4 regions of the Streptomyces sp. VTCC 41912 genome follow, and region 2 is predicted to be linked to each of the others. Evidence: riboswitches for the same ligand, from Rfam matches in the RefSeq annotation. Region 2 holds a riboswitch; each other region holds the start of a gene.

Region 1 (6,932 bases), on a different contig from region 2:
CCGCCAGGTCGACCGGTTCGCGGATGTCGCGCAGCGTGCGGGCGGCGGGGACGCCCTCGGGCTCCAGACGGCGCAGGTCCTCGGGGAAGGCGTGGTTGACGGCGTGCACCTGGCCGGTGAAGCCGGCGTCGAGGATGTTGCGCAGGGCGGTGCGGCCGACGCCACCGGGGGCGCGCCCGGTGCCGACGACGGCGATCGAGCCGGGTGCGAGCAGCCGCTGGACGGAGCGGGCCTCGGCGCGCTGCTCGCGGCCGCGCATCACGGCCAGGGACTGCTCGGTCGGTTCGAGGTCGAATTCGAGGCGGACGACGCCGTCCTCGAAGGTGCGCTTCTGGGTGTAGCCCGCGTCCGTGAACACCTTGATCATTTTGGTGTTGGCGGGCAGCACCTCGGCGGTGAACCTACGGATGCCGCGTTCCCGGGCGACGGCGGCGATGTGCTCCAGGAGGGCGGAGGCGACGCCGCGGCCCTGGTGGGCGTCCTGGACCAGGAAGGCGACCTCGGCCTGGTCGTCCTCCGGGCTCTTGGCGGGCAGCCCGCGGGCGTCGATCCGGTCGTAGCGGACGGTGGCGATGAACTCGCCGCCCACGGTGGCGGCCAGGCCGACCCGGTCGACGTAGTCGTGGTGGGTGAACCGGTGGACGTCCCGGTCCGACAGCCGCGGATACGGCGCGAAGAAGCGGTAGTACTTCGATTCGTCCGAGACCTGCTCGTAGAAGGAGACCAACCGCTCGGCGTCGGCCGGCGTGATGGGCCGGATGCGCGCCGTCCCGCCGTCGCGCAGCACCACGTCGGCTTCCCAGTGGGACGGGTACGCGTGATCCGGCGGCGTCTGCATGCGGACAGCGTACGGCGGGGCACCGACAACCGGCTCGACGTGCGTACGCTCGATTTCCCGGGCCCACCGCAGCGGGTCCGAGGGCCCGGAAAGAGGGCCGCAAGGCGGTCGGGAACCGGGACGAAGGGCTGCGGGACCACTCCTGGCAGCGTGCGAGAATGGTCTAGACAACAGTCACGACTTTGAAGGGCAACACCATGGCTGAGCGCCGCGTCAATGTCGGTTGGGCCGAGGGCCTGCACGCCCGCCCCGCGTCGATCTTCGTCCGAGCGGCCACCGCCTCCGGTGTCCCGATGACGATCTCCAAGGCCGGCGGCAACCCCGTCAACGCCGCCTCCATGCTCGCGGTCCTGGGCCTGGGCGCCCAGGGCGGCGAGGAGATCGTGCTGGCTTCCGACGCGGACGGCGCCGAGGCCGCGCTCGACCGCCTGGCGAAGCTGGTCGCGGAAGGTCTCGAGGAGCTCCCCGAGACCGTCTGAGGAGCACCGGGGCCACTCGCCCCTCCTTCCCTTCTCCTGATGCGGCCCCACCGCGGCAACCGGGACATCCGGCTGCTGCGGCGGGGTCGTTTTCTGTTGCGCGGCGGCGGAGCCCGCCCCTCGTTCAATTCCCCGCGTAAAGAATCAACCGGCCGGGCGAACAATCTCCTCGCGCACGGAAATGAGTCACCGGCCCACGAACAGTGCCCGGCACGTTCCCGACACCGAGATTCGGAAATCAGCACAACCGTGCTCGAACTTGCCCGCCCGATTTCGCGCCGCTTCTCCGTTCCCGAACTTCTCGCTCGCGTGCACCGGCCATTCCCGAGGACATCGGCACATTCCTGCCACTCCCCTTTTGTATACGGGGTGATTGTTAAGCGCGGGCGCGTGCCGTGTTGACGGGCCGTTTCGCCTCGCTCACAGGGGGAGCGGCGCGACGCAGCCGGTACACGGGCCGGGACCGCTCGATGTGCGCCGCCATGAGGGCGCGCGCCCGCTCCGCGTCACCACGGACCACGGCGTCCAGCACGGCGCCGTGCTCGTCCCAGGAGGCGGAGGGGCGGGCGGGCGGCTCCACGACGTACATCCACTCGATCTTGCGCCGTAGTTGCATGAGCAGGGCGCTGAGGCTGGGGCTGCCGGTGGCCTGGGCGAGCGTTTCGTGGAACCAGGCGTCCAGTTGGTGCAGGTCAGCGGGGTGGCCGTGCCGGACCCGCTCACGACCGAGTCGCACCAGGCCGCGCAACACCTTGAGGTGGGCGGCGCTGCGCCGGGCGGCCGCGCGGGCGGCGCCCAGCGGCTCCAGGGCGGCCCGGATGTCGAGGAGGTCGACGGCCTCCCGTTCGGTGAGTTCGGCGACGCAGGCACCCGCGTGCAGGCGCGTGGTGACGAATCCTTCGGACTGGAGGGTGCGCAGCGCTTCCCGCACCGGGACCCGGGAAACGCCGTATCGCGTGGCGAGAACGTCCTCGATCAGCCGGCTTCCCGGCGCGAGTGCTCCCGAGACGATGTCGTCGCGAATTGCCGTGCACACCGCATGCGCGGAAATGTGACCTCGCATCGTCTGCGCCTCCACCGTAATCGCCGGAAACCGCCGCCGTTCGACGGCTTTCCCCGACTGTATTCGACCGGCGCGCATTTCCTCTCGCGAGGTCGGGAATTCATGGGTGCTTTTCGGACGGCGGGCGGGGCGCCATTCGGGCGGCGGGTCGATGGCCATGCGGAAGCGCCCGCGTGGCCAGGAGGAGGGCCGCCCACCCTGGGGCAACAGCAGAGCCCCGGCTCACCAGGTGGTGGGCCGGGGCTCCGGGGGACGGTACTGCGGCGGAGAGGTTCGCGGTCGGATCAGACGCTGACGCCGTGCGCGCGGAGGTAGGCGATCGGGTCGATGTCCGAGCCGTAGTCGGGGCCGGTCCGGGCCTCGAAGTGGAGGTGCGGGCCGGTGGTGTTGCCGGTGTTGCCGGAGAGGGCGATCTGCTCGCCCCGGCTGACGGACTGGCCGACCGTCACCCCGATCGACGAAAGGTGACCGTATTGGGTGTAAGTGCCGTCGTTCATCCGGAGCACGATGTTGTTGCCGTACGCGCCGCCCCAGCCGGCTTCGACGACGGTGCCGGCGCCCACCGCGTGGACCGACGTGCCGGAGGCGGCGTGGAAGTCGATGCCGGTGTGGCTACCGGAGGACCACAGTCCGCTGGACGCCTTGTACCCGGTGGAGACGTAGGAGCCGGTGACGGGGGCGACGAAGGTGTTGAGGAGCTTGCGCTCGGCCTCGCGAGCGGCGCGCACCTTGGCCGCGCGCTCCTCGTCCGCCTTCTTCTTCGCCTCGTCGGCCCTCTTCTTCGCCGCGTCGGCCAGCCGGACGGCCTCGGCCTCGGCCTTCGCGCGGGCCGCGGTGGCCTCGGCGGCCGCCTGCTGCGCGTCGGCCTGCGCCTCGATCCGGCCGGCGAGCTCGTCGCCCATCACGACCGCCTGCTGGAGGCCGGTGTCATGCGGGGCCGACTCGTCCGTCGCGGCCAGGGCGGGCGACGCGACGGAGGCGACGACGCCGGAGGCCGCGAGGGTGGCTATGCCGGCGAGGTTGCGGGTGGTGCGAGCGGTGCGGCTCGCACGGCGGTGCTTCCCGGTGGCACGGGTGAACGCCATGTACTGGCTGGTCCTTTCCTTCCCTCTCGCCTACCGGGTTAGCTGACGGGTTCGGAGCAGGAAGGTCTCCTACGGGCTCCTCCGGAGAGGGGTCCGATTCACCCCAAGGGACGGTTGGGTCCCCGGCTCCCCTGGCTCGCGCCGTACGGGGACTCGGCGATGGCTGTCCGGTGCCACTGTTGTGGCGGACTTGTGACGAACAGCCGGACCGACGCTAATCGGGACAACTTTCAATCGGCAAACAGAACCGGATTTTTGTGCGCCACGCCACACGCGAATCGGGCAACCGACGCAACCGGCCGGTCACCACCGCCCCATCACGACGGCGGCTGTCCGGAGCCGCAGGTTCCGGACCGGTGGCCCCACGGGGCGCACGAACGAAGCGGCCCCCGTGGCAAGTGACCGCCACGGGAGCCGCTTTGTCAATGACTGACGAGGCGTTCGATGACGCCCCGTCACAGGAGGGGTCAGCCGCTGACGACCGTCACCTCTCCGATGCCCAGCGCCTTGACCGGCTCGGCGATCTGCGCCGCGTCACCGACCAGGACCGTCACCAACCGGTCCACCGGGAAGGCGTTGACGACCGCGGCGGTCGCCTCGACCGTGCCGGTCTCCGCGAGCCGGACGTACAGCTGCGCCTGGTAGTCGTCGGGGAGCTGCTGCTCCACCTGGTCGGCCAGCGTGCCGGCGACGGCGGCGGAGGTCTCGTACTTCAGCGGCGCGACGCCGACGAGGTTCTGCACGGCGACGTCGCGCTCGGCGTCCGTCAGCCCCTCGGCGGCGAGGGTGCGCAGCACCGTCCACAGGTCCTGGAGGGCCGGCCCGGTGGAGGCGGTGTCCACCGACCCGCTGATGGCGAGCATGGCGGCGCCGGTCGCGCCCTCCGGGGAGGACGGCGCCGAGGAGCGCAGGACCTGCCCGAAGGCGCGCACGCCGTAGGTGTAGCCCTTCTCCTCGCGCAGCACCCGGTCCAGGCGGGAGGTGAGGGTGCCGCCGAGGCAGTACGTGCCGAGCACCTGGGCGGGCCACACCCGGTCGTGCCGGTCCGCGCCGATCCGGCCGATGAGCAGCTGGGTCTGGACGGCACCGGGGCGGTCGACGATCACGACGCGGCCGGTGTCGTCCGCGACGACCGGGGACGGCTTCTGCGGCTCGGCGGTGGAACCCGTCCAGGCGCCCAGGGTGTCGGCCAGCGCGGCGTCCAGGTCGACGCCGGTGAAGTCACCGACGATGACGGCGGTGCCGGTGGCGGGGCGGATGTGCGTGTCGTAGAAGGCCCGGACGGCGGCCGCGTCGATCCGGGCGACGGTCTCCTCGGTGCCCTGACGGGGCCGGGACATCCGGGAGGTGGCCGGGAAGAGCTCCTTGGACAGCGCCATCGCGGCCCGCCGGGCCGGGTTGGCGAGCTCGTGCGGGATCTCGTCGAGGCGGTTGCCGACCAGCCGCTCGACCTCCCCGTCCGGGAAGGCGGGGGCGCGCAGCGCGTCGGCGAGCAGGCCCAGCGCGCGCGGCAACCGGGACGCCGGGACCTCCAGGGAGACCCGTACGCCGGGGTGGTCGGCGTGCGCGTCCAGGGTGGCGCCGCAACGCTCCAGCTCGGCGGCGAACTCCTCGGCGGTGTGCTTGTCGGTGCCCTCGGACAGGGCCCGGGACATGATCGTGGCGACGCCGTCGAGGCCCTCGGGCTCGGCCTCCAGCGGGGCGACGAGGTTGACCTCCACGGCGACGACCTGCTGGCCGGGGCGGTGGCTCGTCAGGAGAGTGAGCCCGTTGGGCAGCTGGCTGCGCTCGGGAGCCGGGAAGGCCCACGGCTTGGCGGCACCGCTGCGCGGCTGCGGGTGGAACTCCATGGTGCTCACGGGGGTGGTGGCGTCGGTCACTTGGCCGCCTCCTCTTCCTCGGTGCCGGCGGCGTCGGTCTGCGCGGTGGGCTCGTAGACGAGCGCGGCGCGGTTGTCGGGGCGCAGCCGGGCCTTGGCGACCGCCTGCACCTCCAGCGGGGAGATCTCCAGGACGCGCTGGACGGCGGTCAGCGCGAGCTGCGGGTCGCCGAACAGGACGGCGAAGCGGCACAGTTCGTCGGCGCGGCCGCTGACCGTGGCGAGCCGGTCCAACCACTCGCGCTCCAGCTGGGCCTGGGCGCGCTCCATCTCCTCCGGGGTGGGCCCCTCTTCGGCGAAGCGGGCCAGCTCCTCGTCGACGGCCGCCTCGATGGCGGGCACCTCCACGCCACCGGACGCCTTGACGTCCAGCCACCCGAGCGAGGGCGCGCCGGCCAGCCGGAGCAGGCCGAAGCCGGCGGCGACGGCGCTGCGGTCGCGCCGCACCAGGCGGTTGTAGAGCCGGGAGGACTCGCCGCCGCCCAGGATGGTGAGGGCGAGGTCGGCGGCGTCGGCCTCACGGGTCCCGTCGTGCGGGAGGCGGTACGCGGCCATCAGGGCGCGGGAGGGGACCTCCTCCGCCACCACGGTGCGCAGCTGCTCGCCGATGGTCTCGGGCAGGCTGCCGTCGCGCGGCGGCTGCTTGCCGTCGTGCGAGGGGATCGAGCCGAAGTACTTCTCCACCCAGGCCAGCGTCTGCTCGGGGTCGATGTCGCCCACGATGGACAGGACCGCGTTGTTGGGCGCGTAGTAGGTGCGGAAGAAGGACCGCGCGTCCTCCAGGGAGGCGGCGTCGAGGTCGGCCATCGACCCGATGGGGGTGTGGTGGTAGGGGTGGCCGTCCGGGTAGGCCATCGCCGTCAGCTTCTCGAACGCCGTGCCGTAGGGGACGTTGTCGTAGCGCTGGCGGCGCTCGTTCTTGACGACGTCGCGCTGGTTCTCCAGGGACTCTTCGTCGAGCGCGGCCAACAGCGAGCCCATCCGGTCCGCCTCCAGCCAGAGCGCGAGCTCCAGCTCGTGGGCGGGCATGGTCTCGAAGTAGTTGGTGCGCTCGAAGCTCGTGGTGCCGTTGAGCGAGCCGCCGGCGCCCTGGACGAGCTCGAAGTGGCCGTTGCCCTTCACCTGCGCGGAACCCTGGAACATCAGGTGCTCGAAGAGGTGAGCCAGGCCGGTGCGGCCCTTGACCTCGTGGCGCGAGCCGACGTCGTACCACAGGCAGACGGCCGCCACCGGCGTCAGGTGGTCTTCGGAGAGCACCACGCGCAGGCCGTTGGCCAGCCGGTGCTCGGTTGCTGTCAGGCCGCCGGAGCCGGCTTCTTCAGTGGCCGTGTGACCCATGGGCATGTACGTCCCTTCGATCCGCTTGCGAGGAAGTTCTGTCACTGTATGCAACCGCGTCGGCATCTGGCGAAGTTCCCGTGAGGAAGGCCCCGAACGTGCGCCGCGCTCCACGGCGGGGCGGGAAGGGGGGAGTCGTGGTGAGCGTTGTCAGTGGGGCGGTCCACAATGGTCCGCGTCAGACTCATCAGACTCGCCGGTCGGTCCACCGGCCGGCCGGTCAACGTGGATCCCAGCGTTGGTCCGAAGC
Region 2 (6,932 bases):
GCTGGCGATGGGCGCCGCCACGGTGGGCTGGGCGGCGAGCCAGGCGAGGGCGACGGTGGACAGCTCGGCCTCGTGGGCCGCGGCGACGGTGTCGAGGGCCTGTAGGACGCGGCGGCCGCGGTCGGTCTCCAGGTACTCGGCGGCCTTGCCGGCGCGGGCGCTGTCGACGCTGCTGCCGGGGCGGTACTTGCCGGTCAGGAAGCCGGAGGCGAGCGCGTAGTACGGGACGGCGGCCACGCCGTTGCGGGCGGCGACGTCGGCGAGTTCGCCCTCGTAGGTGTCGCGGGAGACCAGGTTGTAGTGCGGCTGGAGGGCCACGTAGCGGGCCACGCCCTCGCGGGCGGAGAAGTCCAGCGACTCCTGGAGGCGCCGCGCGGAGATGTTGGACGCGGCGATCTCCCGGACCTTGCCCGCGCGCACGAGGTCGTCGAGGGCGGTCAGGAACTCGCCCACCTCGACCGATTCGTCGTCGTAGTGGGTGTAGTAGAGGTCGATGTGGTCCGTGCGCAGCCGGGTCAGGGACAGGTCGACGGCGGTCTTGATGGTGGCGGCGGACAGGCCCTTGAGGTCGGGGTGGGCGCCGACCTTGGTGGCGATCACGACGTCGTCGCGGTTGCCGCGGGCGGCCAGCCAGTTGCCGAGGACGGTCTCGGACTCGCCGCCCTTGTTGCCCGGCACCCAGGCGGAGTAGACGTCGGCGGTGTCGATGAAGTTGCCGCCGCCGGCGACGTAGGCGTCGAGCACTGCGAAGGACTCGGCCTCGTCGGCGGTCCAGCCGAAGACGTTGCCTCCGAGGCAGAGCGGGGAGACGGACAGCGAACCGAGCGGCTTGGGCGTGGGGGCGGAGCTCTGGGCGTGTGTCACGGTCATGCTCCGTGCCAACGCCGGGGTACGCGGAGTTGTTCCCTCCGCATCCGCCCGACCGCGGGGAGTCGTTCCCCCTCGGCCGGGCGGTCGGCTCCGGCTCCGTGCGCCCGTCAGACCGTGACCCCGCGGTCGCGCAACCAGGGCAGCGGGTCCGTCGGGGCGCCGGCGTCCGGGCGGACCTCCAGGTGGAGGTGGGGCGTGGTGGCGTTCCCGGTGGCGCCGACCCGGCCGATGACGTCGCCCGCGTGCACCCGCCCCGTCGTCTTGACCATCGAGGACAGGTGGCAGAACCAGAGCTGCGTGCCGTCGTCGAGGGTGAGGACGATGCGGTAGCCGTAGCCGCCGGCCCAGCCCGCCTGGGTGAGGGTGCCGTCGTGCACCGCCCTGACCAGCGTGCCGGTCGGGGCCGTGAAGTCCTGCCCGGTGTGGTCCGCGGCCCAACGGTCGCCGGCCTGCCCGAAGCCGGTGGTGAGGGTGTACGAGGAGACCGGGGCGACGGCGGTCCCCGCCCCGTCGGCGGGCCGGTCGTCCGAGGCCACCGGGCGGGCCGGCGACGCGGGCGCAGCCGGCTCGGCCGCCGCGTCGGATGCCGTCCCGGATGCCGCGTCGGGCGCTGCTTCGTCCGCCGGGCCGGCGTCCGGTCCGGCGTCCCGTGCGGCGTCCGGTCCGGCGTCCGCATCGCTGCCGGTCTCGGCCTCCGTGGCCCCCGGTCGGCCGTCGGCCTGCTGGAGGATGCGGTGGCGCAGCGCCTCGGCGGGCCCCGCGCCCGGCGCGCCGCCCGCGGTGGCGGCGTCGCCCTGCGGACGGGACGCGGCGGGGCCGACCGAGGGGGCGGAGCCCTCCGTTGCGGAGTCCGTGCCGGCGAGCGTCGCGACGGGCGCGGCACCGGCGTCGGCCGCGCGGGGGCCGGCGTCCTGGAGGGCACCGGTGGCGTCGTCGACCACGCCACCGGGGTCCGGCACCGATATCGGCACCGGCGGCCGGTCCTCGGCCGCGGCCACCCCGCTCGCGCCGACCGCCGCGATCACGCCGACGCCCAGCACCGTGCCGCCGCGCGCCAGCCCGCCGCTGCGCTGCTTGGCCACCCGGTGCTTGCCGCGGACCGGCCCCGCCGATGCGTCGCCGGCGTCCGCACCGGCGGGGCCGGCCGACGGCTCGGCGCCGCCCGGCGCGCCCTGGGGCGGCGGCTCCGGCGTCAGCAGGTCGTGGGAGAACACCTCACCGGGGGGCCGCTGTCCCGGGAACTGGCCGTACGGCGAGGGGACTTGGGGCGCTCCAGCGGGAGCTGCGTCGTCGGTCGGGCCACCGACAGCGGGGACTGCGCTGACGTCGTCGGGGCCGCTCACGGCAGTGGGGGCGGGAACGCCGGCGGGGTCACCGACGGTCGTGGGAACGGGGAAGCCGGCGGGGCCGCCGAAGCCGACCGGGCCACCGAAGTCGGCGGGGCCACCGAGGCTGTACGCGGACGGAGCATGGGGGGCGGGCCTGTTGGACGCCACGGGGGCGCACTCCTTTCCTTCCTTCTCGCCTACCGGGTTAGCTGACGGGTTCGGAGCAGGAAGGTCTCCTACCGGCACCCCCTGGCGAGAGGCGCCCGATTCACCCCAAGGTGGTGGTTCCCCGGTTCCCTCTACTCAATTCCCTGCAATTCCAGGCGGATCCGACAGGACCCCCGGAACCGGCCGATCCAGGCGACTCGACTCGGGTCGAGGACGCGGGTCGCGCCGTGCGGAAAGCCGGCTCGGGCGGGTGGCTCAAGGGTCGTTCTGGAGGTGCGGGAACAGCGCGTGCAGGATTCGGCGTCGGCGCGCGGTGCCGCCATTGGCGACGGCTGGGACGACCGCGCTCCGTTATCGGACAGTAATAGAGACGGTGCGGGAAATCCAAGCGTTCCCACGAATCCGCGGGGGTTCCGCAAGCCCCCCGAAGAAGCTCTGGCGTGGACTTTTACCCCCAGTCCGACCGCAAACAGGGCGAGTTGGCGCGGCATCGCCAAACGATCTCGCGGCGATTGTGCGCCAGTCGTTATGCGGAGGGACGCCCCGCAGTTACGGAACGTGAGGGCGGTAACGTCGCCTCATGGTCGTCAACGTCGCGAACACCGGAAGCACCGTCAACACCCCACGGGACGTGGCGGTTCGGTACCGGGAGTTCTCCTGGCACGAGGCGCGGGGCCGGTCCGACGCGCACGAGGAACTCTCCGCCCGGATCGGACAGGACGACGAGATCTGCGAACTGCTGGCCCGTTCGCTGCCCTCGGGGAACAAGCAGCAGCCGAACCTGCTGCTCGCCGCGGTGCGCTACCTGGACGGCCCGCACGCCGAGGCGGGCCCGCGCGGCGAGGCGGCGTACGGGCGGTGGCGCGAGTGGACGGTCCGGCACTGGGACGAGGTCCGCGCGGTGATCATGCGGCGCGCGACCCAGACCAACGAGCCGGCCCGCTGCGCCGCGTTACTGCCGCTGCTGGCCCGGCTGCCCCAGCCGCTGGCCCTCCTGGAGGTCGGGACGTCGGCGGGGCTGTGCCTGCACCCCGACCGGTACCGCTACCGGTACGTCCCCGACGGACCTCCCGGCATCCACGGGGAACCGGTCGAGGCCGGCGCCCCGGACAGCGCGGTCACCCTCACCTGCCGCACCAGTGGGGCCGCGCCCTGGGACGACGGCGCGACGGTGCCGCCCGGCGCGCGGCCCGAGGTCGTCTGGCGCGGCGGCATCGACCTGGAACCGCTCGACCCGGTCGGGACGCCGGACGACCTGCGCTGGCTGCACGCCCTGGTGTGGCCCGGCGACGAGGCCCGGGCGGCACGGCTCGCGGCGGCCGTCGAGGCGGTCCGGGCGTCGCCGCGGCCCACGGTGGTGCGCGGCGACCTGATCGACGAACTGCCGGCGCTGGCCGCCCGGGCACCGGCCGGGGCGACGCTCGTCGTCTTCCACAGCGCGGTGCTGCACTACCTCCCGCCGGCCCGACGCGAGGAGTTCGCCGGGCTCGTCCGGTCGGTGCTGGCCGAACGGGACGGCCCGGGTCACTGGATCTCCCAGGAGCACCACGGCGTGCTGCCGTGGATCACCGCGCCGGAGCACCGGTCCCTCGGGCCGGGGGACCCGATGCTGCTGACCCTCGCCCTGGACGAGCGCCCGGTGGCCCTGACGGGGCCGCACGGCCAGAGCATCCACTGGTTGCGTCCGCCGCTGCCGTAACCCGGCCGCCCCGCCCGTTCACCGGCGCCCCGCGCTACGCCTCCAGGGGCCGCTGGACCGCCAACAGGGCCATGTCGTCGGCGGGGCCCCCGCCGGTGTGCCGGGCGACGTCCTCGACCACCACGTCCAACAGGTCCCCGGGGCCGCTGAATTGGCTGCCGCGCAACCGGGCGCACGGGTCGTAGAACCGCCCGGCCCGGTCGCGGGCCTCGGTCACCCCGTCGGTGAACAGCAGCAGCAGCGCCCCGGCGGGGAAGAACGTCTCGTCCGCGCGGTCGGGCCACCCGGCCACGTCGCCCAGTCCCAGCGGCAGCGCCGCGGTGGACGGGGGCAGCTCCCGTAGGCCGCCGTCCGGGGTGAGCAGCAGGGGGGACGGGTGGCCGCGGTTGAGGATGCGCAGCACGGACTGGTTCCCGGCGGGGACCTCCGCCAGGACGGCCGTGGTGAAGCCCTCGTCCTGGTCCAGGCCGGCGCGGCGCCCGCCCTCCCGTTCGATCGCCCGTTCCAGCCGGCTCGCCACCGCCTCCAGGGTGGCCTCCTGCTCCGCCGCCTCGCGGAAGGCCCCGACCACGACGACCGCGGCCTCGACGGCCTCCAGCCCCTTGCCCCGGACGTCGCCGACGATCATCCGCACGCCCTGCGGGGTGTCCTGGATGGCGTGCAGGTCACCGCCGATGCGGGCACCGGCCCGGGCGCCCACGTAGCGGGCGGCGACCGCCAGGCCGGCGAGGGTGTCGGGGGGCGCCGGCAGCACGGCCCGTTGGGCGGCCTCGGAGACGTCGCGCACGGAGGCGAGCCGGGCGTCGCTGCGCCGGACGACCCGGTTGATGCCGAGCGCCATCAGGGCCACCACGACGACCGTGATCGCCTCGGTGGCGGACTGGTGGTAGTCCTCGGCCCCGTGGTACGTGGCGAGCAGGACCTCGGTGACGACGGCGGCCAGGGCGGTGCCGGCGGTGGCCCGCAGGGAGTACAGCGGGGCGGCGACCAGGGGGGCGGCGGAGAGGAACGGGGCCGCGGTGTACTGGGGCGGCGTCACGAGGTCGAAGAGCACGCCGCCGCCGATGAGGACGGCGGGGAGCCAGCGCGCCAACGGCCGCCCCCACGAGGACATCTGGTTGCGGCGCGCCCGCCGTTCCTCCTCGCCCGTGCGGTTCCCGCCGCCTCGCACCATCCGCACCGGCCTCTTCCCAGTCCGCCCGCCCGGTGGCGTCCGGCGCGGGTCACGGCACCGCCGTGCTCCGCCCGCACGCCCCGTTCCGACTCCGGATCCGTCCGCGCCCCGGTCCGCCCGGCGGCGCACCCGCCGGGTCCCAGCGCAGCGCCGTTGCCGGGTACGTGGCACGCGCCTGCCAGCCACGCGCCACGCCCGCCGGGTGCGTCCTGACCGCACGCGCTCCCCGAGGCACTGCCGGTTCAAGGCTTGCCGGCACCGCGCCGCCCGGCGAGTCCTCCTGCGCCGAACGGGGGAGGAACGGGCTGGGGCCGCCCCGCCCCCTAAGGGTCCTCCCCACCGGGTTCCGGCACCGCCCCGGGAGCACCCCGCACGCACAACGAGCGGCGCCCCGACCGTCGTACCGGTCGGGGCGCCGCTCTCCGTCGGAGCACCGCGTGCTCCACCTGGTGGGCCATCAGGGGCTCGAACCCTGAACCAATGGATTAAAAGTCCACTGCTCTGCCAATTGAGCTAATGGCCCGCACCGAGCAGCATAGCCGGAGGACGCGCCGCAGCCCGAAGGCATCGGGGATCTGGCCGATCAACGGCGTGCCGCAACCGGTGCCGGACGCCCCCGATTCCCCGGCCACGGCTGCTTCCCGGGCGCCACGAGCCGCCCGCGTCCCCCGCCGACTGCGCCGACCCGCAGCCCGTCCCGGCCGCCCGCAGCACGTCAAAACCCAGGGCCCGTACGGCACTTCGATGCCGTACGGGCCCTGGGCGGGTGGTGCGGGTCAGCGACGGGTATCAGCCACGCCGCCGGTCACGGCCGACTCAGCCGTTGCGCTTCCAGCGCGGCTTGTCCTCGCGACGGCCGAAGCCGGAGGCACTGCCAGAGGCGCTGCCGGAGCCGCGGTGGTCGTCGCGCCGGCCGTAGGGGCGGTCGCCGCCGGAACGGTAACCGGAGGACGGCCGGCCGCCGGAGCGGTCGTCGCGGTTGAACGGACGGTCGCCGCCGGAGCGGAAGCCACCGGTGGGACGGCTGCCGGAGCGGTCGTCGCGGTTGAACGGACGGGCCGGGCGCTCGCCGCGGTCCCGGTGGAAGCCACCGCGGTCGTCGCGTCGGTCGTCACGGCGGTCGAAGGAACGGCCGCCGCGCTCGTCACGACGGTCGTCGCGACGGTCGAAGGAACGACCACCGCGGTCGTCACGACGGTCCCGGTCACGGTCCCGACCGAAGCCACCGCGCTCGTCACGACGGTCGTCACGGCGGTCGAAGGAACGACCACCGCGGTCGTCACGACGGTCCCGGCGCTCGAAGTTGCCGCGCTCGTCACGACGGTCACGACCGGCGCCACCGCGGTCGTCCCGGCGCTCGGGGCGACGGTCGCTCGGCCCGGCCTGCGCCGGCACGGTGGCCTCGGTCGCCGCTTCCGCAGCCGCCTCGGCGGCCGCCTGCGCGGTCACCGCCAGCGCCTCCGCCGGGTCCTCGCCGCGCTCGCGGGCGGCCCGGGCGGTCAGCCGGTCGGCCTCCTCGCGGAGTTCGGTGGCGCGGCGCTGCAGCCGCTCCAGCTCCTTGGTGAGGACGCTGACCTCGCGCTCGGCCTGCTTGGCGGTGTTGTTCGCCGAATCGGCCTGGACCTCGGTGAGCGAACGCGCACCGGTGATCCGCGCCAGTTCCTCGTCGAAGGCACCGGCGCCGCCGACGATG
Region 3 (6,932 bases), on a different contig from region 2:
TGGCTGCCGGTGCGCTCCAGCACCGTGGCGCCGTCCAGGTAGCGCTGCGGGTCCGCGGCGAGCAGCAGCCCGCCGCGGGTGCTGCGGGCGGGGTGGGTCCGGGCCGGCGGGGGTGCGAGCGGCGGCCGCTCTGTGGCCGTGTGGTGCGACGCCATGGCGGCCGTCACTTCCTTCCCTGCGGGGCGAATGCGACCGGTGGGGTGCGGGTCCGGTCGTCTGCAGGAGGAAGCTAGGCCCGGGGTCACGGCGTCGAACCCCCTTGCCCGGCATTGTCCGTTTCCGAGCGGCCGCCGCGCAGGGATGACCGATCGGCGGTCGGCGGGGGGTCGGGAGCGGTGGGCCCTGACCGAAGCCGGCATCACGGGCGCCCTGCCGGAAAGGGCGTGCTATGGGGCGGATACGATCCAGCACTATGGACGTAGTAATCAATGTCTTCGTCGCCCTGCACATCATCGGCATCGCCTCCCTGCTGGGTGGCTTCCTGACCCAGATGAAGGCCATGGGCGCGGGCACCGCCCGCTTCGTGCCGGCCATGCTGCACGGCGCGCTCACGATGCTGGTCACCGGCATCGTGCTGGTCGGTCTGAACCAGATGCAGGACCACTCGCTCAACAACATCAAGATCGGCATCAAGATGGCCGTCCTGGTGGTGATCCTGGCGCTGGTCTACGTCAAGCGCGACGAGGAGAAGCTCCCCAAGCCGCTCTTCGGCGCGGTCGGCGGGCTCACCATGCTCAACATCTTCATCGCGGTGCTCTGGACCTGAGCACCCAGGCGCCCCGGCCCCGGCCCGACGGCCCCGGCACCCGCCCGGCGGCCCCGGCGCCGCACCGCCGCACCAACGGCTCACCGCGCGGTCATCCCGCTCCGTACCTTCCGGAGGCGGCGGATGACCGCGCGGTGGCGTGTGGGGGGTGGCTGTGGGGGGTGGGTCCGTCGCGGGCGCGCGGTGCGCGCCCGCCCACCGGCTAGGCGGGCCGGACGCTGCCGTAGATCGGCATGCCGTAGATCGACTCCACCCGGACGCTGGCGCCCGGGTGCGGGGCGTGGATCATCTCGCCGCCGCCGATGTACATCCCGACGTGGCTGATGTCGTTGAAGAAGAACACCAGGTCGCCGGGTTGGAGATCGCTGCTGGAGACCCGGGTGCCGACCTTGACCTGGTCCCAGGTCGTCCGCGGCAGGTCGACCCCGGCCGCCCGCCACGCGGCCTGCGTCAGCCCCGAGCAGTCGTAGGAGCTGGGCCCGGTGGCGCCCCAGACGTATGGCTTGCCGATCTGGGTGCGGGCGAAGGCGATCGCCTTGCCGGCCTTGGTGGAGTACGTGCCGCCGTCGGACGTGCCGCCGCCGGAGCTCTGCCCGGAGCCGCCGCCACTGGGCTGCTGCTGCCGCTGCTGGGCCTCCTTGCGGGCCTGCTCGGCGGCCTTGCGCTGGGCCTCGGCCTCCTTCTGGCGCTCCAGTTCGGCCAGCCGCGCCTTCTCCTGGGCGGTCAACCGGGACAGCAGCTGGCGCGCCTCGGCCAGCTTGGCCTGAACGTTTCTCTTGTTCTCCTTCAGGGACGTCTGCGACTGCTGGAGGCTCTCCAGGCTGCTGGTGGCCTCGGCCCGCTGGCGGGTGGCGGCCGCGGCCTGTGCCTGGTAGTCGGTGATCGCCTGCTTCTGCTGGGCGGTCAGCTGCTCCATCAGGTGGTTGCGGTCGACGAACTGCTGCGGGTCCTTGGCCAGCATCAGCTGGGCGGTCGGGTTGATCCCCCCGCTCTGGTACTGCGCCGAGGCGAACGCGCCCAGCCGGCGCCGGGACTCGTTCATCTTGTCCGCGCGCCGGGCCGCCTCGTCGAGCAGGCGGTTGACCGTGCGCTGTTGGCCGTCGGCCTTCTCCTTGGCGCCGTTGTACTTCTGGGTGGCGACCTCGGCCTGCTGGTAGAGGTCGTCGACCTTCGTCTTGACCTCTTCGATGGAGGGCTGGGGCGCCTTGGGGGCTGCGTTCGCGGTCTGCGAGAGCAGGGTGACCGAGGCGAGGGCGGCGGTGGTGAGCCCGGTCGCCGTACGACGGCCGCCGGGGGTGGCGAGTATGGGGGTGCGCGGCTTGCGATGGGACGCCAAGGCCGGCGACTCCTTCCGTGGACCGCCTACCGGGTTAGCTGTCGGGTTCGGGCGGTCTGCTGACGGAAGGCTTGCCCTACGGCTGCTGCGTCCGCCTGGCGGCGGGCGCACCGGTCGATTCACCCCGGTGGTGCTGGTGGGTCCCCGGCTCCGGGTGCCTCGCGGCGGGACCGGACTCGGCGGGGGCGGCCCGTGCGAACGCTGTCGTCCGCGGGGACTGCGGGCTGCCCGAGCGAGACCGTAGCCAACTCGTGTGGCCCCTGTGAAGGCTGGTGTTCGATATGCCCGAAACCTTTTCGTGACCTGAACGCGAGCGGTGCCGGTTTGCGGGCAGAACGGACACGGTAGCGCCCGCGGCGGAGCGGTGCCGGCCAATCCGGTACTCCGGGACCGGTTGTCAGTGCGGCGGCCTAGACTCGGTGGGCGATGAGCAGCCTCTTTGACGACAGCTTCCTGGCGGATCTCGGCCCCCCGGACGAGGAGCCCCCGCCGCCGCCCGAGGACGAGCCCGGCCCGGCCCCGGAGGAGGTCCCCGCCGACCTCTTCGGCGGGCGGTTCGACGCGCCCGTCTCCAGGGAGTCGTACTACCGCGACGGCGCCGCCCGCCCGGCCATCGATGCGGCGGCGCTCCTGGAAGGGCTCAACGACCAGCAGAAGGCCGCCGTGGCGCACAGCGGCGGCCCGCTGCTGATCGTCGCCGGCGCCGGCTCCGGCAAGACCCGGGTGCTCACCCACCGCATCGCCCACCTGCTCGCCGAGCGCCACGTCCACCCCGGCCAGATCCTCGCGATCACCTTCACCAACAAGGCCGCGGGCGAGATGAAGGAGCGCGTCGAGGAGCTGGTCGGCCCGCGGGCCAACGCCATGTGGGTCTCCACGTTCCACAGCGCCTGCGTACGGATCCTGCGCCGGGAGTCCAAGCGGCTCGGCTTCACGTCGTCCTTCTCGATCTACGACGCGGCCGACTCCAAGCGCCTGATGGCCCTGGTCTGCCGCGACCTCGACCTGGACCCCAAGCGCTTCCCGCCCAAGTCCTTCAGCGCGAAGGTCTCCAACCTCAAGAACGAGCTCATCGACGAGGAGAGCTTCGCCGGCACGGCCGCTGGGGGCACCTCCCAGACGGGGTCTGGGGGAGGCTTCGAGGAGACCCTGTCCCAGGCGTACACGATGTACCAGGCGCGGCTGCGCGAGGCCAACGCCCTGGACTTCGACGACATCATCATGACGACGGTCCACCTGCTCCAGGCGTTCCCGGACGTCGCCGAGCACTACCGCCGCCGCTTCCGCCACGTCCTCGTCGACGAGTACCAGGACACCAACCACGCCCAGTACACCCTCGTCCGCGAGCTGGTCGGCCCTGGCACGGTCGACACCCCCGCCGCCGAGCTGTGCGTGGTCGGTGACGCCGACCAGTCGATCTACGCCTTCCGCGGCGCCACGATCCGCAACATCCTCCAGTTCGAGGAGGACTACCCGGACGCCACCACGATCCTGCTGGAGCAGAACTACCGCTCCTCGCAGACCATCCTCTCCGCGGCCAACGCCGTCATCGAGCGCAACGAGAACCGCCGCCCGAAGAACCTCTGGACGGACGCCGGCGCCGGCCCCAAGATCACCGGCTATGTCGCCGACACCGAGCACGACGAGGCCCAGTTCGTCGCCGACGAGATCGACCGGCTCACCGACGCCGGCGACGCCAAGGCCGGCGACGTCGCGGTCTTCTACCGCACCAACGCCCAGTCCCGGGTCTTCGAGGAGATCTTCATCCGGGTCGGGCTGCCCTACAAGGTCGTCGGCGGCGTGCGCTTCTACGAGCGCAAGGAGGTCCGCGACATCCTCGCCTACCTCCGGGTGCTCGCCAACCCCGAGGACGCCGTCCCGCTGCGCCGCATCCTCAACGTCCCCAAGCGCGGCATCGGCGACCGCGCCGAGGCGATGATCGAGGCCCTGGCGCTGCGCGAGAAGATCACCTTCCCGCAGGCGCTGCGCCGCGTCGACGAGGCCTACGGCATGGCCGCCCGTTCCGCCAACGCCGTCAAGCGGTTCAACGCCCTGATGGAGGAGCTGCGCACGATCGTGGAGTCCGGGGCCGGCCCGGCCACGATCCTGGAGGCGGTCCTGGAGCGCACCGGCTACCTCGCCGAGCTCCAGTCCTCCACCGACCCCCAGGACGAGACCCGGATCGAGAACCTCCAGGAACTCGCCTCCGTGGCCCTGGAGTTCGAGCAGGAGCGCGGCGAGGGTGCAGCGCCGGCGGCCGACGCCGGTGCGGTCGACGCCGAGGCGGGGGACGTCGAGGCGACCGCCGCGGGCCCCGGCACGCTCGCCGAGTTCCTGGAGCGGGTCGCCCTGGTCGCCGACTCCGACCAGATCCCGGACGAGGACGAGGAGGGCGCCGGCGTCATCACGCTGATGACCCTGCACACCGCCAAGGGCCTGGAGTTCCCGGTGGTCTTCCTGACCGGCATGGAGGACGGCGTCTTCCCGCACATGCGGGCGCTCGGCCAGACCAAGGAGCTGGAGGAGGAGCGCCGGCTCGCCTACGTCGGCATCACCCGCGCCCGCGAGCGGCTCTACGTCACCCGCTCCACGATGCGCAGCGCCTGGGGCCAGCCCTCGTACAACCCGGCCTCGCGCTTCCTGGAGGAGATCCCGGGCTCGTTCCTGGAGTGGAAGCGCACCGGCCCCGCGACGCCGTCGGCGTCCATGGGCGGGCTGTCGTCGGGCGGTTCCTCGGGCGGCGGCTTCGGCGGCGGCATCGGGGCGTCGTTGTCGTCGACGCGGTCCAAGGGGCCGAGCGGCTTCGCGACCCGGCGTACCGCCGACCGCCCGGTGGTCTCGCTGGCCGTCGGTGACCGCGTCACCCACGACAGCTTCGGCCTCGGCACGGTCGTCGGCGTCAAGGGCAGTGGCGACAACGCCGAGGCCACCATCGACTTCGGCGGCGAGAAGCCCAAGCGGCTGCTGCTGCGGTACGCGCCGGTCGAGAAGCTCTGACCCGCGGGGAGGCCCCGGCGCCCGCCCGGGGCCTCCCTCTGGAGCGACGACGAAAAGACGGCAAAAGGACGACGAAAGGGGCCCGCCGCGGTGTGCGGTGGGCCCCCTTTCCGGTGCGCGTGGGGCGCGGGGTTCAGTTCGGGTTGAGGCCGTGGGCGCGCAGCCACGGCAGCGGGTCGATCGCCGCACCGCCGCCGGGCCGCACCTCGAAGTGCAGGTGCGGGCCGGTGGAGTTGCCGGAGTTGCCGGAGTAGGCGATGGTGTCGCCCGCCTTGACCGAACCGGAGCGGATCTTGGTGCTGCTCAGGTGGCAGTACCAGGTCTCGGTGCCGTCGGGCGAGGTGAGGATCGCCATGTTGCCGTAGGCGGAGTTCCACTGGGTGCGGATGGTGCCGTCGGTGGCGGCCACGACCGTGGTGCCGTAGCTGACCGGGAAGTCGATGCCGGTGTGCACCGACATCCAGTTGACCCCGGCCTGGCCGAAGAGCGCGCTCAGGCCGTGCTGGGTGACCGGCAGGACGAACTTGGGGCGCAGCGCCTCCTTGCGGGCGGCCTCTTCCTCCTTGCGCTTGCGCTCGTCGGCCTGCCGCTGCTTCAGATCCAGCCGTTCCTGGGTGCGGCTGGCCCGTTCGCGGAAGTCCTGGGCGCTGGCGCTGAGTCCGGCGAGTTGGCTGTCCAGCTTCTTGTTGGCGGCCGTCGTCCGCTTCACGGCACCGGCGTCCGGCGCGGCCTGGGTCGTCTTGCCGTCCTGGTCGTCCCCGCCGAACTGGCTTACCGAGGCCGCGGCCGCCGCGCAGACGCCCATCGCGGCGACCGAGGGCACCGCGACGGTCAGCAGCGCCGAGCGCTTGGCCTGGCGGCGCCGGCCGCGGTTGCCGCCGCGGACCGCCTTGCCGGCCGGGGGACCGCTCACCCGCCGGCCGGTGGGGGCGTCGTCGTCCGGGACGACGGTGACGGGCATCGCCTGGGTCATCGCGTCGGCGATCGCCGCCGAACCGCTCGCCGCGGCACGGGTGTCGGGCGCGCTGTCGGGGTCGTCGGCGCCGTCGGTCTCCGGGGTGTGCGCGACGAGGGGGGCGTCCCACAGGAGGGTGTCCTCCGCGGGCGGGCCCGCCTGGGCCGGGATGCCGGGTGCCGGGTCGGGCGTCCGGTCGGGGTAGTCGGCGTAGTCCGTGGTGGACCAGACCGCGGTGGCCTCGTGGCCGACGGACTCCTGGACGGCGGTGGCGGCGGCCGCGAAGGCGGCGGAGTCGTAGCCCGCGGCCCCGTAGCCGGTGTCGTACCCCGCGGTGCCGTACCCCGCGGTGTCGTGCCCGGTCGTGGCGTAACTGCCGGTGGTGTAACCACCGGTGAGGCCGTCGCCCGTGCCGTACGCGGCGCCGGGGTCGTGGCCTCCGCCGTACGCGTCGCCGCCGTAGCCGTCGGTGGCGAAGCCCCCGGTGGGGTAAGCGGCGGTGGCGTAGGAGCCGGTGTCGTAGGTGTCGCCCGCGTACGCGGCGGGGGCGTGGGTGCCGGTGTCGTAAGCGCCGGGGTCGTACGCGGTGCCGCTGTGGTGGGCCGCGGCGTCGTAGCCCCCGCCGGGCCCGTAGGCCGCGCTGTCGTAGCCGCTGGCGTACCCGGAGTTGTCGTACCCGGTGGCGCCGGTGTCGTAGCCGGGGGCGTCGTACCCGGTGTGGGCGTACGGGTCGTAGCCGGTGCTGCCGTAGCCCGCGTCGTACCCGGCGTTGTCATACCCGGTGGTGGGGTAACTGCCGCTCGCGTAGGCGTCGGTGGGGTGGCCGCCGGGGGCGTGGGCGCCGTGCCCGTAGCCGCCGGGGTGCGCGCCGAAGAGGG
Region 4 (6,932 bases), on a different contig from region 2:
GACCTTCGTCGACTACGCCGAGGGCTCGGCGGCGCGGCGCCAGCGGGAGGAGGCGTTCCGGGCGGCGGGGCTGACGACGCAGGTGGCGTTCGAGGTGACCACCGTGGAGTTCCTGGCGGAGCTGGTCCGGGCCGGGCTCGGCATCGGCATGGTGCCCGAGGTGTCCGCCCGGAAGCTGACCGGGCTGCACCTCGTGCGGGTGCGGCCGGCGCCGGTGCGGACCGAGCGGGTGGTGTGGAGCGGGTTGGGGCCGTCGCCGGCCGCGGCGGCGTTCCTGGCGGGGCTGGGCGTCCAGACGGGGTGACCTGCTGTGTTGCGTGGGGCGGGTGCGGCACCGGTTACGGTCGAGAGGTGCAGCAGACGTCCGACGCCCGCCAGGAGAACCGGTCCGACTCCCACCCGGAGGCCCGGCCCGAAGCCCGTCCGGCGGGTGATCCGCCCACCGGCTGTCCGGCCGCCGCGTCCGCGACCGCCGCCGGACCCAGCCCCGCCCTCTTCTCCTGGGAGTTCGCCGCCGATCCCTATCCGGCGTACGCCTGGCTGCGCGAGCACGCGCCGGTGCACCGGACCCGGCTGCCCAGCGGTGTCGAGGCGTGGCTGGTCACGCGTTACCCGGACGCCCGGCAGGCGCTGGCCGACGCCCGGCTGTCGAAGAACCCGGTGCACCACTCCGAGGCCGCGCACGGAAAGGGCAAGACCGGCATTCCGGGCGAACGCGGCGCCAACCTGATGACGCACCTGCTGAACATCGACCCGCCGGACCACACCCGGCTGCGCCGCCTGGTCTCCAAGGCGTTCACCCCGCGCCGGGTCGCCGCGTTCGCGCCGCGCATACAGGAGCTGACCGACCGGCTGATCGACGCCATGATCGAAAAGCCGCACGGCGGGCAGCGGGGGAGCGCGGACCTGATCCACGAGTTCGCGTTCCCGCTGCCGATCTACGCGATCTGCGACCTGCTCGGCGTCCCGCCCGAGGACCAGGACGACTTCCGGGACTGGGCCGGCATGATGATCCGGCACGGCGGCGGGCCGCGCGGCGGTGTCGCCCGGTCGGTGAAGAAGATGCGGGCGTACCTGGCCGAGCTGATCCACCGCAAGCGGGCCGACCTCGGCGACGACCTGATCTCCGGGCTGATCCGGGCCTCCGACCACGGCGAGCACCTCACGGAGAACGAGGCCGCGGCGATGGCCTTCATCCTGCTCTTCGCCGGCTTCGAGACCACCGTCAACCTCATCGGCAACGGCGCCTACACCCTGCTCCGCCACCCCGCCCAGCGCGAACTGCTCCAGAAGTCGCTCGCCGCCGGCGACACCGAGCTGCTCGGCACCGCCGTCGAGGAGCTGCTCCGCTACGACGGACCCGTGGAGCTGGCCACCTGGCGGTACGCGACCCGCGCGCTGACGCTCGGCGGACAGCGGATCGCCGAGGGGGACCCGGTGCTGGTGGTGCTGGCCGCCGCCGACCGGGATCCGGCGCGGTTCGACGAGCCGGACGTGCTCGACCTCACCCGGCGTGACAACCCGCACCTGGGCTACGGGCACGGCATCCACTACTGCCTCGGCGCCCCGCTGGCCCGGCTGGAAGGGCAGACCGCGTTGGCGACCCTGCTGACCCGCCTGCCGGACTTCCGACTTGCGGTGGAACCGGATGATTTGCGCTGGCGCGGCGGGCTCATCATGCGCGGACTGCGCACCCTGCCGGTGGAGTTCACGCCCGAGCCGTCCCGACCGGGAGCCACGCCGTAATTGACGCTGCGTCAGCTGCGTGACCATTGCGTGATCTCCGCTACACCGGCTTGTGACTGCCCGTAACCCCGGTTACCTTTCCACCGACGATCGGGGCCGGCCCCGGGATGCCGACCGGTGTCCCCGCCGACACCGGTCCGACAACTCAACCGCCGCGCGAAAGGCAACCGCATGCGTTCCGGGAACGGCCGACACCGTCGCCCCAGACAAGCACCGGCCATCTTTGTCACGGCAGGAGTGACCGGCGCGGGCCTGGCCCTCCCGCTGTTCACCGCGGGCGGCGCCCACGCGGCCGACGCGTCCACCTGGGACCGCGTCGCGCAGTGCGAGAGCGGCGGGGTGTGGAGCTCCGCCACCGGCAACGGCTTCTACGGCGGCCTCCAGCTCACCCAGGAGATGTGGGACGACTACGGCGGCTCCGCCTACGCCTCCCGCCCCGACCTCGCCAGCCGCGCCCAGCAGATAGCCGTGGCCGAGGCGATCCTCGACGACCGGGGCCCGGACGCCTTCCCCAGCTGCGCGGTGAAGGCCGGGCTGACCAAGGGGGGCCGCAAGCCCGCCGTCGACCCCGGCGCCACCACCCGGCCCGCGCCCCGCCCGACCCACGGCCACACCGGCACCGGCGACCCGTCCGACGCGGCCGGGGACCAGGGCGAGGCGGGCCCGGGCAGCAAGACCCCCGCACCGTCCGACGGTGCCTCCGCCGGCACTGGCACCGGCACCGGCGCCGACGCGGGTACCGACACCGGCACCGGCACCGACGCCCCGGACGCGCCCCCGGCGACCCCGGACCCGACGGACTCCGCGTCCGCCACCCCCGCCCCGTCCGACTCCGCGACGCCGGGCGACTCCCCGTCGGGGACGCCGTCCGACCCGGCGGACCCCAGCACCCCCACGCCCCCGCCCGGCTCCACCGGCCCGGACCGGCCCGCCGAGCCCGGCACGCCGCCCGCCGCCGGCAAGCACCGCGGCACGCCGGACGACGGCGCGGCCCCCGGGGAGGACCGGGACAGCGGCAGCGGCCGGCACGCCTCCCGCGGCGGGGAGACGCCCCGCACGCCCCCGGCGGAGACCGGCGGCTACCGCGTGCGCGTCGGTGACAACCTGTCAGCCATCGCGGGCCGCCATGACCTGCCGGGCGGCTGGCCCGCGCTCTACCACCGCAACCAGGGCGTCATCGGCGCCGACGCGGACCTCATCCACCCCGGCCAGTTGCTCGATCTCGGCCGGACAGAGGGGTAGTTACCGGCAGTTCGTCGTTTTTCGCGGCGTTCCGTAAAAGTGAGATATGGCTCTCGTTGCGGGGGGCGGACCCCGGTTCGCCCCCCGTTCCCATACCGGTGCCGACCTGCGGAAATGACCACCGCGATGATCAAAAACGGTCAACTTGGTTCAGAAGATGGGGTTTGAACACCAACGGGATTACTGATTACGGTCAGGACCGCTCGCCAAAGCGGGCCCTTCGATCGCACGCCGAGTCCTGCCGGCGGTCGGAGTCGACGACGCGCAAGCGCCGAAGGCAGGAGCGGGGGACCCAAGGTAAGTGCCGGCCCCGCCCGTGAAAACGGGTCAGCCGGCTTGGGGTGAAGTCGCGTGTCCAGCACACGCGGCCGGGCAGCTCACACGGCCCGAACCCGACAGCTCACCTCGTAGGCGTCGGTGAGGAAACGAACGCACGATGCTGATCAACAAGGGCAAGCACCGCCGCAGCTCCAAGGCCGTCCGCGTCGCCACCCTGGCCGGTGTCGCCGGCGCCGCCGTCGCCGTCCCGCTGATGGGTGCCACCTCCGCTTCCGCCGCCTCCGTCGCGACCTGGGACAAGGTCGCCCAGTGCGAGTCCGGCGGCAACTGGTCGATCAACACCGGTAACGGCTACTACGGTGGCCTGCAGTTCTCGAACTCCAGCTGGGCCGCCGCCGGTGGCACCCAGTACGCGGCCCGCGCCGACCTGGCCACCAAGGCCCAGCAGATCGCCGCCGCCGAGAAGCTCCTCGCCATCCAGGGCCCGGGTGCCTGGTCCTGCGCCGGCGCCGGCAACCTGACCTCCGGTGGCCCGGCCGCCAACGTCGACCCGTCCGGCGGCGCCACCGTCAAGAAGAGCCAGGGCGCCTCCGAGGCCCGCAAGCAGACCGAGGGCACCACCAAGAAGTCCGCCCCGGTCCGCGAGAAGGCCGAGAAGGCCCAGCCGGCCCCGCAGCAGTCGCAGCGCTCCGGTGACACCTACACCGTCAAGGCCGGCGACACCCTCGCCAAGATCGCCAAGGCGCACGGCACCCACTGGAAGGCGCTCTACGCCGCCAACAAGTCCGTCGTCGGCGGCAACCCCAACCTCATCTTCCCGGGCCAGAAGCTCAGCATCTGAGCCGTCCCGGTTGCCTGAGAGAGCTGCCCCGCCGCGGCGCGTACCCCCGAGCGCGCCACGGCGGGGCTTCTCCGTTCCCGGGCCCAGGAAACCCACCGCGGTCCGGCCGCCCCACCCGGACCGACCCCGGCGCCCGTCCTGACGTGCACCGATCCCCGGGCCTCGCCGACGGCCCGGCGCGACGTTCCCCGCTCAGCGAACATTGCCCGCAAACCTCCGGTGAACTGGGCTTTTAGCCTGCTTGTTGGGGTTTTTCGTCCCACGGAGCGGGCCACAGGCGAGCGGATCCGTCCGGGGCCGTTAGGCTCATGCCGAGAACTCCAGACACCCACGAAGGAGACAACGTGCCGTCCATCGACGTCGTCGTAGCCCGCGAAATTCTCGACTCGCGAGGTAATCCCACGGTCGAGGTCGAGGTCGGCCTCGACGACGGCAGCACCGGCCGTGCCGCTGTGCCGTCCGGCGCCTCCACCGGTGCCTTCGAGGCCGTCGAGCTCCGGGACGGCGACCCCAACCGCTACCTCGGCAAGGGCGTGGAGAAGGCGGTCCTCGCCGTCATCGAGCAGATCGGCCCGGAGCTCGTCGGCTACGACGCGACCGAGCAGCGGCTGATCGACCAGGCGATGCTCGACCTGGACGCCACCGACAACAAGGGCTCGCTGGGCGCCAACGCCATCCTCGGCGTCTCCCTCGCCGTCGCGCACGCCGCCTCCGAGGCCAGCGACCTGCCGCTGTTCCGCTACCTCGGTGGCCCGAACGCGCACGTGCTGCCCGTCCCGATGATGAACATCCTGAACGGCGGCTCGCACGCCGACTCCAACGTGGACATCCAGGAGTTCATGATCGCGCCGATCGGCGCGGAGTCCTTCTCCGAGGCGCTGCGCTGGGGCGCCGAGGTCTACCACACCCTCAAGAAGGTGCTGAAGGCCAAGGGCCTGGCCACCGGCCTCGGCGACGAGGGCGGCTTCGCCCCCAACCTCGGCTCCAACCGCGAGGCCCTCGACCTGATCCTCGAAGCCATCAAGGAAGCCGGCTACGCCCCCGGCCAGGACATCGCGCTCGCGATGGACGCCGCCGCCTCCGAGTTCTACAAGGACGGCAAGTACCAGTTCGAGGGCAAGGAGCGCTCGGCCGCCGAGATGACCGAGTACTACGAGGAGCTGGTGGCGGCCTACCCGCTGGTCTCCATCGAGGACCCGCTCTTCGAGGACGACTGGGCCGGCTGGAAGGTCATCAACGACAAGCTCGGCTCCAAGGTGCAGCTCGTCGGCGACGACCTCTTCGTCACCAACCCCGAGCGCCTGGCCCGCGGCATCGAGGAGGGCTCCGCCAACGCCCTCCTGGTCAAGGTCAACCAGATCGGTTCGCTGACCGAGGCCCTGGACGCCGTCGAGCTGGCCCAGCGCAACGGCCTCAAGTGCATGATGTCGCACCGCTCCGGCGAGACCGAGGACGTCACCATCGCCGACCTCGCCGTCGCCACCAACTGCGGCCAGATCAAGACCGGCGCCCCGGCCCGCTCCGAGCGCGTCGCCAAGTACAACCAGCTGCTGCGCATCGAGGAGATCCTCGACGACGCCGCGGTGTACGCGGGCCGTTCCGCCTTCCCGCGCTTCAAGGGCTGACCACGCCCTGACGCCGTCGGCGCCCCGCGCCCGCACGGCAAGCAGCACCGCACCGTCCGGCCGCGCCCCCGCGGGTCCGCACCAGGACCCGACGAGGGCACGGCCGGGGCGAAGCACACCGTCCCCGGCACCGGTCCCGTACCGTTGCCGGGGACGTACGTCATGACGCCCGCCGTGACGACGTCGGGACGGACGGAAGCTGAAGGGGAGGCGAGGCGACGTGCCCGCGGACCGGTTCTCCACCGCGACCCGGCTCAAGGCGCTCGGCGAACAGGCCGCCGCCCGCGTCCACCGCGCCAAGCGGCGACCCCGCCGCAACCGCCTCACCGGCCGCGCCGCCCTGTTGGCGCTGGTGATGTGCTCGCTGGTGGTCGCCCTCGCCTACCCCATGCGGCAGTACATCTCCCAGCGCTCGGACATCGCCGACCAGCGCCGCAAGGCCCAGGACGCCGCCGCCGCGCTCGACCGGCTGCGCGACGAGAAGGCCCGCTGGCAGGACCCGGCGTACGTCCGGCAGCAGGCCCGCCGCCACCTCCACTACGTCATGCCGGACGAGACCGGATACGTCGTCCAGGACGGATCCGGCGTCCGCGCCGCCCCCAAGGAGGCCAAGGCGGCCCAGCGCCCCTGGTACGACAAGCTCTGGAGCGATGTCGACGCCGCCGACACCGCTGACGCCGCGGGACCCGCCGCCGCCACGATCGGGCGGTAGCCCCCGACGGCCACGACCGGCGAGACTGTACGCGCGGGCCCGCACGCGGTCGCGCGGGACGCCACCGGTCTCCCGCCGCCGCCCGGCCCCGCCGCCACCCACCTCCGGCCCTGACCGAAAGCGCACATGGACACCCCCCCGCCCCAGACCGAGCCCACCGAGCCCACCGCCGCGGACATCGCCGCCTTCAAGGACCAGCTCGGCCGCCCGCCGCGCGGCCTGCGCACCATCGCGCACCGCTGCCCGTGCGGGCAGCCGGACGTCGTGGAGACCGCACCGCGCCTGGAGGACGGCACCCCCTTCCCCACGCTCTACTACCTCACCTGCCCGCGGGCCGCGTCCGCGATCGGCACGCTGGAGGCCAACGGCGTGATGAAGGAGATGACCGAGCGACTGGCGAACGACCCCGAGTTGGCCGCCGCCTACCGCGCGGCCCACGAGGACTACATCCGCCGGCGGGACGCCATCGAGGTGCTCCAGGGCTTCC

What was found. A riboswitch is a leader RNA that binds a small molecule or an ion and turns the genes downstream of it on or off. The one in region 2 is predicted to bind cyclic di-AMP.
Region 1: it holds a riboswitch for cyclic di-AMP, as region 2 does, so the genes downstream of both, ACJ6WD_RS32870 (M23 family metallopeptidase) here and ACJ6WD_RS33025 (peptidoglycan DD-metalloendopeptidase family protein) in region 2, are expected to answer to the same signal.
Region 3: it holds a riboswitch for cyclic di-AMP, as region 2 does, so the genes downstream of both, ACJ6WD_RS05130 (C40 family peptidase) here and ACJ6WD_RS33025 (peptidoglycan DD-metalloendopeptidase family protein) in region 2, are expected to answer to the same signal.
Region 4: it holds a riboswitch for cyclic di-AMP, as region 2 does, so the genes downstream of both, ACJ6WD_RS33620 (transglycosylase family protein) here and ACJ6WD_RS33025 (peptidoglycan DD-metalloendopeptidase family protein) in region 2, are expected to answer to the same signal.

The regions. Positions count from the first base shown of each region.
Region 1 covers NZ_JBJMAB010000035.1:75,355-82,286, reverse strand. Annotated here, with positions in the region: gene ACJ6WD_RS32885 (GNAT family N-acetyltransferase) at 1-838, opposite strand, end outside; gene ACJ6WD_RS32880 (HPr family phosphocarrier protein) at 1,036-1,317, shown strand; gene ACJ6WD_RS32875 (GntR family transcriptional regulator) at 1,694-2,380, opposite strand; gene ACJ6WD_RS32870 (M23 family metallopeptidase) at 2,665-3,465, opposite strand; cyclic di-AMP (ydaO/yuaA leader) riboswitch at 3,478-3,634, opposite strand; gene ACJ6WD_RS32865 (pitrilysin family protein) at 3,933-5,315, opposite strand; gene ACJ6WD_RS32860 (pitrilysin family protein) at 5,342-6,682, opposite strand.
Region 2 covers NZ_JBJMAB010000036.1:18,117-25,048, forward strand. Annotated here, with positions in the region: gene ACJ6WD_RS33020 (aldo/keto reductase) at 1-870, opposite strand, end outside; gene ACJ6WD_RS33025 (peptidoglycan DD-metalloendopeptidase family protein) at 978-2,366, opposite strand; cyclic di-AMP (ydaO/yuaA leader) riboswitch at 2,378-2,534, opposite strand; gene ACJ6WD_RS33030 (DUF2332 family protein) at 2,947-4,065, shown strand; gene ACJ6WD_RS33035 (PP2C family protein-serine/threonine phosphatase) at 4,100-5,239, opposite strand; tRNA gene ACJ6WD_RS33040 (tRNA-Lys) at 5,687-5,762, opposite strand; gene ACJ6WD_RS33045 (DEAD/DEAH box helicase) at 6,056-6,932, opposite strand, start outside.
Region 3 covers NZ_JBJMAB010000002.1:399,350-406,281, reverse strand. Annotated here, with positions in the region: gene ACJ6WD_RS05135 (hypothetical protein) at 413-766, shown strand; gene ACJ6WD_RS05130 (C40 family peptidase) at 969-2,102, opposite strand; cyclic di-AMP (ydaO/yuaA leader) riboswitch at 2,110-2,279, opposite strand; gene pcrA (DNA helicase PcrA) at 2,529-5,099, shown strand; gene ACJ6WD_RS05120 (peptidoglycan DD-metalloendopeptidase family protein) at 5,233-6,932, opposite strand, start outside.
Region 4 covers NZ_JBJMAB010000037.1:50,870-57,801, reverse strand. Annotated here, with positions in the region: gene ACJ6WD_RS33635 (LysR family transcriptional regulator) at 1-304, shown strand, start outside; gene ACJ6WD_RS33630 (cytochrome P450) at 352-1,746, shown strand; gene ACJ6WD_RS33625 (transglycosylase family protein) at 1,984-2,988, shown strand; cyclic di-AMP (ydaO/yuaA leader) riboswitch at 3,248-3,417, shown strand; gene ACJ6WD_RS33620 (transglycosylase family protein) at 3,425-4,108, shown strand; gene eno (phosphopyruvate hydratase) at 4,417-5,733, shown strand; gene ACJ6WD_RS33610 (septum formation initiator family protein) at 5,954-6,445, shown strand; gene ACJ6WD_RS33605 (DUF501 domain-containing protein) at 6,572-6,932, shown strand, end outside.